Regions from separate parts of the Aliiglaciecola aliphaticivorans genome, predicted to be linked through region 3. Evidence: predicted binding sites of a transcription regulator. Region 3 holds the regulator's gene; each other region holds the start of a gene.
The links. Region 3 encodes sigma-54, which starts transcription at its own class of promoters, with help from an activator protein. Its sites were predicted from a motif close to GTTGGCACGNNNNTNGNNT; they were not measured.

Region 1 (4,218 bases), on a different contig from region 3:
CATGGGTATGTGAAAGCAAACTCCATGCTGATACAACAGGCACTATTGCTAAGGTTGAATCAAAGTCACTTTCCATTGCAGCAAAATTTCACCCAGTTCATACGCTTAGCCAGTCAAATTGCGGCTAACCTCAGTTCTCAGAATAAACACCTATCTCCTGAGGAAGCCTCCACGTTATTGTGCTTTGCATGTAGTGGTTTATTTACCCAGCCTGCCCTTAAAACCCGCACAAAATGGAGCCTCAGTGTTGAACGTCAGCAGGATATTCGGTGTCTGTTCGATTTTCGCAATGCAGAGACACTGCGCAGTCATTGTTTAAAGTTATGCCAAGCGTGGCAACAACCTGCTTTGTATGCCGAAGCGATTGTTGCAAATGGTTTGCTATCGGATGAACTACCCAAAAAACCCATACTTAAAACCATGATCATGACCCTTGGCTTGAGTTTATTATTAGCCAGAAGAATTTATTTCAGTGAACAGATAGCCAATAACCCCTCTCAAAATTATTATTCTCAGTGCCTAAGCTTTTTTAAATTAAATGAACAAAACGTTAGTGAATTGTTAGCCAATTCACTGCAACTCAGCCATAGTTACTGTGCACTCCCCTAATATCCGTAAATTCAGCAACAAAACTGCGGAAATCGTCGTAATACATGGAAAATCAGCGCTAAAAATGGTATAAATCTGCCCCTTAAATTCAGTCTGTACGCCGGCTAACTCCCCAGCCCTCGAAAGTGTAAAATAGGAATAGATCATGACACAACAACGCATTACCGTTATCAAAGGAGATGGTATCGGACCTGATATCGTCGATTCGGCCCTCCAAATATTAGAAAAAGTTGGCTGCGACTTTGAGTATGACTTCGCCGATGCAGGTTTGATGGCGTTGGAAAACCACGGTGAGTTATTACCTCAAGAGACTCTAGATCTTATTGAAAAAAATAAAGTCGCGTTAAAAGGCCCACTAACTACCCCAGTAGGTGAGGGCTTTACCTCCATTAACGTTAGCTTGCGTAAAAAGTTCCAAATGTACGCAAACGTGCGCCCAGTATTGTCCTTTAAAGGAACGAAAGCACGTTATGAAGACATCGACATCATTACCGTCAGAGAAAACACTGAAGGCATGTACTCGGGCCTAGGACAAGTGGTTTCTGATGATGGTACAGAAGCAGAAGCGAAAAGTATTATTACCCGTGAAGGCGCTGAGCGCATTATTACTTTCGCATACGAATTAGCCCGTCGCGAAGGTCGTAAAAAAGTAACCGCCGTTCACAAAGCCAATATCTTAAAATCGACTTCAGGTTTATTTTTGAAAGTGGCCAGAGAAATAGCCGACAAATATCCCGACATCGAATCAACAGAAATGATCGTGGATAACGCCTGCATGCAATTGGTGATGAATCCTCATCAATTTGATGTAATGGTAACAACCAACTTGTTTGGCGATATTCTTTCCGATCTTTGTGCTGGATTAGTCGGTGGTTTAGGCATGGCTCCTGGGGCTAACATTGGCTCAGACTGCGCTATTTTTGAAGCGGTTCATGGATCTGCACCAGATATCGCAGGTAAAAACCTAGCCAACCCAACGTCAGTTATTTTAGCGTCAGTACAAATGCTTGAATATTTACAAATGGGTGATAAAGCCGAAAAAATTCGTAATGCCCTTAAAGACGTTATCGAATCAGGTGATCGCACCACACGTGATTTAGGTGGTGAGCACGGCACAACTGACTTCACTCAAGCGGTTTTAGATAGACTTTAAACAAAAGATTTAGAAGCTCTCTACACAAGCCGTTGCATTGAATAATGTAACGGCTTTTTTCATTTTGAACTGTCAAAATATTTTACACAACTAATCCGACCACTCGCAAAAACACAAATAAATCAATTAAAATCAACAATTTAAATATTGGCACAAGTTGTGCTTAATCATGTTTTTAAATAATTTTTAGTATCATAGGAAGCAGTCATGATAAATCTTTTAAAATCTGCCTTATTGGCAAGCTTTGTAATTTCCGCATCAGTTAACGCAACTGTCATCACCCTAGAATCTCGCGACATTGCTGGTAGTTTTGATAGCAGTGATCTGCAAGCCGCATTCGATTTATTGCCTTCATCTTCAGTGAATAGCATTAGCTCTACTGATAACTTCAATACAGCTCAAGATAGCGTGAACTTATTAACTGTTGAATTTAATATGGGCTATGAAGGAAGTTGGACACTTGAAGCAGGCCTAGACGCCGGTTATGGAGCCGAGCTTTACTTAGATGGAACGTTAGTATCTGAACGCACTGACAACCTTTGGTGGAAATATAATTGGGGTAACTCAGATGTATTTTCTGTTGATTTGAACGACATCGCAATTGGTAGCCACACAATCGAATTGTTTTGGGCTGAAAACTGTTGTAGTGGTAACAACTCAATTAGGCTAACCGAAGTCAGCTCTGGCGACGTTCAAGCTTTATCACTTGCTTCAGTAGAAGCGGCTAGCGTACCTGAGCCAGCAGGCATTCTATTACTAGGTATGGGTTTATTAGCGCTTCGCCGTAAAAAATAACCCTGCGTAAAGCTACCCTGAATATTCTACTAAACAGTAGAGTTTAACTAAGGTCCTTTTCAAGGGCCTTTTTTAATTGCTTAGAAAAGTGATTATTTAAATACTCTCCTCGATACGCTTTCCCCCTCTAACTATGTGGCACACCCAAAAACTAGACTTTACATATAAACAAAGCCGGACTAATTTTAAATCGTGCAAATGACGCACTAACGGATTAAAAATGAACACGGAGATTCAATATGAAAAAGTTCTTACCCACTTTAGTTATTGCTTGCGCAGTTTTTCTGGCAGGCAGCCCACTCACCCTTCATGCTAAAAGTTTAAATCAAAAAATGGACACTGCGAAAACCCAATTGCAGGCGCAAGCAACACCTATCAATCTGAATACGGCTACCGCCAACGATTTAGAAGCCTTACCTGGTATTGGTGCAAAAAAAGCGCAAGATATTGTGGCCTATCGAAAAGCCAATGGCAGTTTTAAGCGTGTGGAAGATATTACCAATGTGAAAGGGATTGGTGATCGCATGTTAGAAAAACTGAAAACTTCGGTTTCTGTAAAATAAAAAAATGGCGCCGATTGGCGCCACTTTCATGCTGTTTTAACACCTACTTAATGGTTTCTTTTAAGAACTCAAGAAACTCATCTTTGATTTCTTCATGGCGTAAACCGTACTCAATGTTGGCTTTCATATAACCAAGTTTACTGCCGCAATCATGGCTCTTACCCGTCATGTAATACGCATCAACCTGCTCTTTTTCCATCATTGTGTCTATGGCATCGGTTAATTGAATTTCATCACCCGCACCAGGCTGAGTTTTTTCTAACTCATCCCAAATACTTTCAGATAAAACGTAACGACCCACTACGGCTAAGTTAGATGGCGCTTCTTCCAGTGGTGGCTTTTCTACCATTCTGTGGATCTTAGCTGACTCACCTTCACCTAAGTCTTTACCTTCTAAATCAACCACGCCGTATTTATGTACCAACTCTTCAGGTACAGCTTCAACCATAATTTGACTGACCTGGCTGGTATTGAAGGTAGCGACCATGTCGGCTAAGTTGTCCTTTTTAGGGTTACAAGCAGCATCATCAATGATGACATCTGGCAGAACCACTGCAAAAGGGTTATCACCGATCATTGGACGAGCACACAAGATAGCGTGGCCCAAACCTTTAGCTACACCTTGGCGTACGTGCATAATAGTCACGTCTTTAGGACAGATAGCTTGTACCGCTTCTAACAATTGGCGCTTAACCCGTTTCTCGAGTGTTGCTTCTAACTCAAAACTAGTATCAAAATGGTTCTCAATGCTGTTCTTACTTGCATGGGTCACCAATATAATTTCTTTCAAACCCGCGGCGACACACTCCGCTACCACATACTGAATCAGTGGTTTGTCTACAACTGGCAGCATTTCCTTTGGAATAGCTTTTGTTGCGGGTAACATTCTTGTCCCCAGTCCTGCAACTGGAATGACTGCTTTTTTAACCTGACTCATATTAACGTTCCTTTATTGATAATCCACGACCTATAGCATAGTAATGCAATCCGTATTCCTGCATTAGCTTAGGTTCAAATAAATTTCGTCCATCGAATAATAATGGCTCAGTTAGCGACTGTTTTAATAATTCAAAATCAGGTGCTCTAAATGCCTGCCAC
Region 2 (4,218 bases), on a different contig from region 3:
CCGATAAACAAGCCACCAACAATATTAATAAGCATAATGAATAAACCAGCGACGGCATCTCCTTTTACAAACTTCGATGCACCGTCCATTGAGCCGTAAAAATCCGCTTCGCTAGTAATTTCCATGCGTCTTTTTCTTGCTTCATCTTGATCAATATAGCCAGCATTCAAATCCGCATCTATCGCCATTTGTTTACCCGGCATGGCGTCCAAGGTAAAACGTGCACTTACTTCTGAAATACGTCCTGCACCAGCGGTTACCACTTTAAAGTTAATGATCAGTAAGATGGCAAAAACCACAATACCTACTGCATAATTGCCTCCAATGACCACTTCACCAAAAGCTTGTATAACCTTACCGGCGGAATCGCCACCTTCATGCCCCTCTAACAAGACAATTCGAGTGGAAGCTACATTTAATGCCAAACGCAGTACCGTCGCGACTAACAATACGAGAGGGAAAATACCAAAATCCACAGGTTTATTGGTAAAAACTGCCACCAAAATGACCATAAGTGATAGGGCGATATTAAAACTAAAAAGAATATCCAGCAGAAATGCAGGCATCGGTAGAATCACCATGCCCATAATGGCTAGCACTACGATTGGGGCGCCGATCCCATTCATAAAGCTCTTGACCTGATTTTTATCTACCCGATTAAGGTAACCTGCAAGTTCCATAAACAATTTTTTGACGGTTGTGAATATAATCATAGGTTTTGCAACAAACGCGCCAAAAATATCGACTGATAATTGACGTTTTCCCAACTTAGAATAATCAACTAAGCCAATAGGACACGGTTGCTAAGGAAATTGGGTGGGGGGTAATTGAAATAGCACGTAATAAGCGTTTTAGTTGAGCTAGATGTGAGTGTTAGATAGCCGCGTTTCGTAGTGAGTTTGGAACAACAAACATAAAAAAACCCGGCAAAACTGCCAGGTTTTTTGATAAATTAGTTTAGCTTACTTAGCAGCAATTTTTCTGCGCACTAATAAACCTAGGCCAGCTAACATAAGCACTAAAGCCGAAGGCTCTGGAACATAGGTTACGTCGCCAAGTGTTGTAATACCAAAGGCGTCAAGATAAGGCCCGTCTATATTGCCACTTGCATCGTACAAATATTCATCAATAACAACTATACCATCGTAATTGCCAACATCTAACGTTAATACGTAGTCTGGCATAGCGCCAAATAAAGCGAATGTTTCAATTAAAAAATCTAACCCAGCATTTGGATCAAATGGATTAATACCCGCTATAATTGGAAGGCCAAAATCCGCTGACTCACCATCAGCCATGGTTAAAGCTAAGTCACCGATAGACAAATCAAGGTCTACAGTGCTTAAGAAACCTACTGCATCCGCGTCTTCAGTATTGTAAGTAACAGAACCTATAACCTGAGGACCTAAATCAATATTGAATGGATTAAAATCAGAAAACTGAACATCTGCATAGATATCTTGTTGAATAATCGCGCCAGCGTTTGCTGACAGAGACATTCCCAATGTTGTTGCCATAAGACCTGTCGCGAGCAAAACTTTTTTCAAATACTTCATACTAGTGAACCTTAATTATTGTTTTAAACGATTTCGTTCATTATTTATTGTTATTGTTATAGTGTTTTTGAATCATCGGTCACGACTTAAACAGTGCGACCTCTGCCACTAAGTAAAGCAATTACCGAACCAATTTATTTTTATCAAAATAATCAGTAACTTATTTTCACATGAATAAATAGGGCAAGAGAGATCGTTAAAATATTTGACACTTAATCGCTATATCATTGCTCACTTTCTGGTGTTTTTTTATGCGTCTATTTTTGTTCTGATGCCTTTTCTTGCTCTGGCTCCGATACTTTATTCGGTGATACGGCAAAATCGCAATCGGACTCTTCATGGTCGCCAACCACATCTTCCAATCGCACTTTATCGACACTGCGAAAAGTGTTAATTGGTCCCGCTAACGCATACAAGGCGAAAACGAAAAACAATACTAAAGAAGGAGCGGTAGCCACTATGATGAAAACCAACATCACGATTAATAGCCCAACAAAAGGTACCTTGCCATGCCAGTCCACTTCTTTGAATGAATTGTATTTGAAATTACTCACCATTAATAAACCAGCTAAGCCAGTTAGCACAGCAACGACAAGACCAAACTCTTTACCATCAACATCATAATCAACGCCAACCCATACCATACCCGCAACCAATGCCGCAGCCGCTGGACTAGCCAACCCTTGGAAGAATCGCTTGTCGGCTACCCCTAATTGGGTATTAAACCTAGCGAGTCTCAATGCTGCGCCTGCAACATAGATAAAAGCAGCTAACCAGCCTACTTTACCTAAATCAGTTAACCCCCAATTATAAGCAACAAGAGCTGGTGCCATTCCGAATGACACCATGTCTGCCATGGAGTCGTATTCAGCACCAAACTCGCTTTGGGTATTTGTCATACGTGCAACTCGGCCATCAAGGCCATCAAATATCATCGCCACAAAAATCGCAACGGCGGCGGCTTCAAATCGACCATTCATTGATGCAACCACGGCATAAAAGCCAGAAAACAGACCTGCCGTTGTCAGCAAATTTGGCAATAAATAAATACCTTTACGTTTAGATTCTGACATTATTCCCCCTTCAAAATGAGCGCACAAGATAGCACAACCCTGAATTAGCTCAAAATCATAGATACATTCATATGGTTTAATTTTACCCCTTACAATGACAAATATAAGTTTTCTTTTTGAAAAAACTTTTACAGTTTGTGTTTTCCATTTTAATTTTGCGCTTATCCCTCAACATACCTATGTGACAAACGATATACACAACAGCATTCAATCCCAGGCTACAATTGGTCTTTCGAAGATTTGAAGGGTGGCATTTTGTTTAAGTAGCCATTTGGAAACAGGTAATTTTTTTACTGTCCATTATTTTTACAGTAGAACTATTCCACCTGATAAAAAATCACCAAAAAAACGCGCAAGCCCTTGTTTACAGTGAATTTACTAAAGTTGGTTTAATTATTGCTTAAGACCTCTAGCAAAGGCTTAGGCCAACAGTTTCGAAGATGTAGGAATAATAGTTATGGTTAATAAAATTTTAGCGGGTTTTTTCGCGTTGGCAGTAGCAGGTTACGCCTCAGCAGGCACAACAACCTATGAGACCCAATCCTGGAATTTAGCTTCAAGTGGCAGTTGGGGATCGAATTCCCTTAGTTATACCTCTGGAACAATCGGTATGACGGTAACAGCTTGGTCATCAACCGGTAATGCCAGTTGTGGCACAGGTCCAGAATGTAACAGTAGTAATGTCGCATACGATCAAGACCCGTTTATCGAAAGCGCAGATTTAAAACGTTACTCCTCTGGTCTTGGCGCAGTCAACGATGATGAAGGTGATTCTTCTCCTCATCATGCTTTAGATAATAAAGGTAGTAATAGCGGTTGGCTTGACTACGACATGGTGTTGTTTGAATTTGACACTGCGGTAGAGTTAACCAGTATTAAAGCCGGTTGGACTAAAAATGACTCTGATGTCAGTATTTTGGGTTATACAGGTACAGGCGATTTAGGAAGCACACCATTTTCAACCAGCACCAAATGGAGCGATTTGATGTCTGATGGTTGGGGATATCAAACTGACAAATTTAATATTGGTACTAACACCGCAACCATATCTGCCGGATTTGAATCCAAGTATTGGTTAGTGGGCGTATATAACTCGGTTTTTTCAGGTAATTCTGGAGACAACTATTACGATGCGATTAAATTAAAGAACATCACGACTCGTAAAAGTGAAGGTCAAACCCAAGAAGTACCTGAGCCAGCAACATTCGCTTTATTGCTAATTGGTGCTGCGGCGATATTTAGACGCAAACTGTCAGCCTAAACAATAAATCTGTGAAAAAGACGGTTCGCCGTCTTTTTTTATGCCTGCTTGTTAGCGATATAACCTCCTCTATGTTCAGTATTTTATCCACTAACGGTGTAAAGTCTTTACGCTTTGCGGTATCTTGTTGTATCAACTTACGAACAATCCTTGAGCTCACAATTATAGAGAGATCTTACGTGGTGAAACTTGCCAAAAAAATATCTATCGCTGCCTTATTGTTATTGAGCAGTCAGGTTTTCGCACAGAGCAGTAGTGAATTTTATGAAAAAGCTCTGGCTTCATTTGAAGATAAAGATTTTGAAACTGCTTATATCCACCTAAAAAA
Region 3 (4,218 bases):
AACGATTTGTTTTTCGAAGCGGTTCATCGGTTTAACTCTCGGTGTCTAATTTGCACATCAGGGTGAGAAGCTGAAAATGTTTTTGCTAATGACTCGGCAACATAAACTGAGCGATGTTGTCCACCGGTGCAGCCTATTGCGACTGTTACGTAACTACGATTATTTCTTTCTAAATGAGGAAGCCAGGTCGATATGAGGTTTTGAATTTGCCAAATAAATTTCGTTACTATTGGCTGGGAACCTAAAAATATCTCTACTGGTGAATCTAAACCCGTCAAATGTTTCAAATCGGGTTCCCAATGGGGGTTAGGCAAAAAACGTGCATCAAATACGTAGTCTGCATCTTTGGGTATGCCATATTTGAATCCAAAAGACTCAAATACTAAAACCAGCCTAGAACTCTTTTTGCCTAATATTCGTTCTCGCACTAACTCCGCTAATTGGTGAACTGAAAGCTTGTCAGTATCTAAATATAAGTCAGCACGTTCTGCGATAGGAGCTAATAATTGACCTTCCGCTTGAATCGCATCTGAAAGGGATTTGTTTTGACGTGACAGCGGGTGCAGTCTGCGGGTTTCGCTGAAACGTTTAATTAGCATGTCATCACTGGCATCTAAATAAACGATGGTCATATCCCAGTTTGCTGGCAAATAATCAAGAATTTCGACTAGTTCACCAGATACCTTAGGAAGGTTTCTCACATCGATACTGACGGCTACTTGATCATACTCATCCATCACCGTATGGGTCAGGGTGGGCAGAAGATTAACTGGAATATTATCAACACAATAATAACCTAAATCTTCTAAAGAGCGCAGTGCAATAGACTTTCCTGAGCCAGAACGACCACTAATAATAATCAGCTTCATGCAACGATTGCCTCATATAACTGGCTATTGTCTTGTGCGCTGCGGATACGTTTAAGAATCTCTTTGTCACTTAACTTTGTTGCTATGGTTGCTAAGGTTTGCAGATGGCCTGCAGCTTTATCTTCAGGTACTAAAATAGCAAAAAATATATCGACAGGGCAGTTATCTATGGCGTCAAAGTTGATGGAAGGATCACTGGTGATTAATATGGCAACGACGTCTTTTAAGCCGGCTAATCTGCCATGGGGTAAGGCAATACCATTACCGATTCCTGTACTACCCATTTTTTCGCGATTTACCAAACTATTTAAAATGGTAGTCTGATCAATACCGTCAATCTTTTCTGCCGCTATCAGGCTGATAGTTTCAAGAATTCGTTTTTTACTTGTCCCCTGAACTGCACAACTTGTGCAGTCAGAGGAAAGGATGTCTTTAATTTCCATTAAATAATCTAATATAGGTTAATGACGTTTGATTTTTTCCTTGTGCTTGATCACCTGTCGATCAAGCTTATCGATTAATCCGTCAATGGCTGCGTACATATCGTTATGTTCTGAGGTTGCAAACACTTCCCCTCCGCTAAGATGAACTGTCGCTTCAGCCTTTTGATTAAGCTTTTCGACATTGAGAATGACATGGACATTGTTGATGTGATCAAAATGCCTTTCTAACTTTGTAAATTTGTTGTCTACGTAATCTCGCAATGAATCTGTAATTTCTACATGATGGCCAGTAAGGTTAATTTGCATAATTAGCGTATTCCTTCTGTTGTCGAGCCTACAGCAGGCTCTTGCGTTGGTTAGACGGTGGGATCGATAAAGACTCCCGGTATTTTGCTATGGTTCTACGGGCAACCTTTATGCCTTGGTCGGCCAGTAGATCAGCAATCTTACTATCACTAAGCGGCTTCGTTGGAAGCTCGGCAGCAATAAGTTTTTTAATGAGCGCGCGAATCGCCGTGGAAGAACACTCTCCGCCAGAATCTGTTGCCACATGGCTGGAGAAGAAGTACTTCAGCTCGTATATCCCTCTTGGTGTATGCATATATTTTTGTGTAGTAACACGGGAAATGGTTGATTCATGCATATCCACCATTTCTGCGACATCATTTAACACCATTGGTTTCATCATTTCCGGTCCATGCTCGAAAAATCCGACTTGCTGTTGAACAATACAGTTGGCTACTTTTAGTAGCGTATCATTTCTACTTTCAAGGCTTTTGATAAACCATTTGGCTTCTTGCATATGTGAACGAATAAACTGGCTGTCACTGGTGTTTTTAGCGTTGCGGCTCATAGCTGCATACTGCTGATTCACATTCAGTTTAGGCAAGCTATCGGGATTTAACTCTACTTGCCAACGTCCATTTTTCTTCATTACAGAAACATCAGGAATGACGTACTCTGAATCACTAATTATTAACGCGCTGCCTGGGCGAGGGTTCAAGGTTTGCAATAAGCGCATGGCCTCACGTAATTCATCTTCTTTTAAGCGCGTTTTACGCATTAGTGTTCGGTAGTCTTTGCTACCCAACAGGTCTGCATATTCACTGATCAATAATTTAGCTTCATTCAACCATGGCGTATCAGGCGCAAATTGATTCATTTGCACCATTAGACACTCTTGGGGAGTTCTTGAACCGGAACCAATAGGATCGAACATTTGAATGCGTTTTAAAACACATTCAACTTCATCTAGCTCTACATCTTCGTGGTCGAGACTTGCAAGCACATCTTCAGTGCTAATGGTGAGATATCCAGATTCATCGATTGAGTCGATGATTGCAATGGCGATGGCGTTATCAACTTCTGAAAAAGGGGTCAGCCGCATCTGCCATAACAAATGATCTTGTATGTTTTCACTGGTTTCGCCTTGGAAAACTTGATCATCATCCCCGCCGCTACCACCACTAATAGATGCGGGTGCTGAAGATGCACTGATATATTCATCCCAGGTACTATCTATGGGTAATTCGTCTGGTATATCCGCTTTTTCTAACGCTTCGTTAGTGTCAATGGAATCTGAACTTGCGGAAACGGTTTCTTCAGTGAATTTATCATTACTATCTGCTAGAGCGGAATCCCCAGTGGGGACATCAGAACCATCCTCTACTTCCAAAAGGGGGTTGGATTCTAACGCTTCCTGTATTTCTTGTTGTAAATCCAGCGTTGACAACTGCAATAGACGTATCGCCTGCTGCAATTGAGGCGTCATTGTTAGTTGCTGACTAAATTTTAATTGTAACGAGGGTTTCATTTAGTTTTTTTATTCTTACTTGTTTAGCCACAAAGCTTTGGTTAAAAACAACATACCTGTACTATAGCTTGAATTGCTCGCCAAGGTATACATCTCTGACTTGTTGATTATTTAAAACTTCTTCTGCAGTACCAGAAGCTATTAATTCACCATGACTCACAATATACGCTTTTTCACACACGTCTAGGGTTTCACGTACATTGTGATCCGTTATTAATACTCCAATACCTCTGTCACGCAAGTGTTGAATTATTTTTTTTATGTCATTCACCGAAATAGGGTCTACTCCAGCGAAAGGCTCATCCAATAGGATAAATTCTGGTGCGGCAGCTAACGCCCGTGCTATTTCTACTCTTCGACGTTCGCCCCCAGATAAACTCATGCCAAGGCTATTGCGAATGTGATTTATATTAAACTCATCGAGTAATGCATCAGCTTGCTCTTCGCGCTGGTCAGAACTCAATTCCTTTCGGGTTTGCAAAATTGCCATAATATTTTGGTAAACGGTCAGTTTACGAAATATAGATGATTCTTGGGGAAGATACCCAATTCCTTTTCTAGCCCGAATGTGCATGGGCTGCAATGTCAACGCTGTTTGGTCAATAAAAATATCGCCTTTGTCTAAAGGTACTAGCCCAACAATCATATAAAACGTGGTTGTTTTACCTGCACCATTAGGACCCAACAAACCAACAATTTGTCCAGTAGACACTTCCAAACTAACATCACGAACTACCTGTCGAGATTTATATGATTTAGCTAAATTGGTTGCTTTTAATGTTGCCATTAAGGTTGTTCATCCTGCAACTTGTTAATGTCTTGCTGTTCTGAATTTTTGGATTCTTCGTTTGCACTTTCGTCCTGACGTTTACGAATACTTTCAGGTTGAAAAATAGCCGTAACACCACCTTCTGCATTGCTGTCACTTTCAGCTATTAATTGTTCTAACTCCATATTGAATTGAATGGATTCACCTTTAACAAGGCTGCTATCCTGATTCAATTCAGCTGATCCAACTAAGGTTAATGTTCGATTAGACACTTGGTATTTTATTTCATTGGCAGCAGCACTAATTTTACTGCCATCATCTAGT

Region 1: a site for sigma-54 is predicted at 1,909-1,927, ahead of ACYVIL_RS10375 (CCXG family PEP-CTERM protein). Genes of this name have one in related genera too.
Region 2: a site for sigma-54 is predicted at 1,672-1,690, ahead of ACYVIL_RS21935 (PEP-CTERM sorting domain-containing protein). Genes of this name have one in related genera too.

What each region holds. Positions count from the first base shown of each region.
Region 1 covers NZ_BAAGTF010000019.1:15,196-19,413, reverse strand. Annotated here, with positions in the region: gene ACYVIL_RS10385 (hypothetical protein) at 1-609, shown strand, start outside; gene ACYVIL_RS10380 (isocitrate dehydrogenase) at 755-1,762, shown strand; gene ACYVIL_RS10375 (CCXG family PEP-CTERM protein) at 1,970-2,557, shown strand; gene ACYVIL_RS10370 (ComEA family DNA-binding protein) at 2,797-3,120, shown strand; gene galU (UTP--glucose-1-phosphate uridylyltransferase GalU) at 3,164-4,057, opposite strand; gene ACYVIL_RS10360 (UDP-glucose dehydrogenase family protein) at 4,059-4,218, opposite strand, start outside.
Region 2 covers NZ_BAAGTF010000097.1:39,248-43,465, reverse strand. Annotated here, with positions in the region: gene flhA (flagellar biosynthesis protein FlhA) at 1-680, opposite strand, end outside; gene ACYVIL_RS21935 (PEP-CTERM sorting domain-containing protein) at 963-1,556, opposite strand; gene pssA (CDP-diacylglycerol--serine O-phosphatidyltransferase) at 1,814-2,629, opposite strand; gene xdp1 (exosortase-dependent surface protein XDP1) at 3,087-3,890, shown strand; gene prsT (XrtA/PEP-CTERM system TPR-repeat protein PrsT) at 4,073-4,218, shown strand, end outside.
Region 3 covers NZ_BAAGTF010000017.1:33,955-38,172, forward strand. Annotated here, with positions in the region: gene ACYVIL_RS09235 (HPr family phosphocarrier protein) at 1-27, opposite strand, end outside; gene rapZ (RNase adapter RapZ) at 24-869, opposite strand; gene ptsN (PTS IIA-like nitrogen regulatory protein PtsN) at 866-1,312, opposite strand; gene hpf (ribosome hibernation promoting factor) at 1,331-1,618, opposite strand; gene ACYVIL_RS09255 (RNA polymerase factor sigma-54) at 1,647-3,125, opposite strand; gene lptB (LPS export ABC transporter ATP-binding protein) at 3,187-3,912, opposite strand; gene lptA (lipopolysaccharide transport periplasmic protein LptA) at 3,912-4,218, opposite strand, start outside.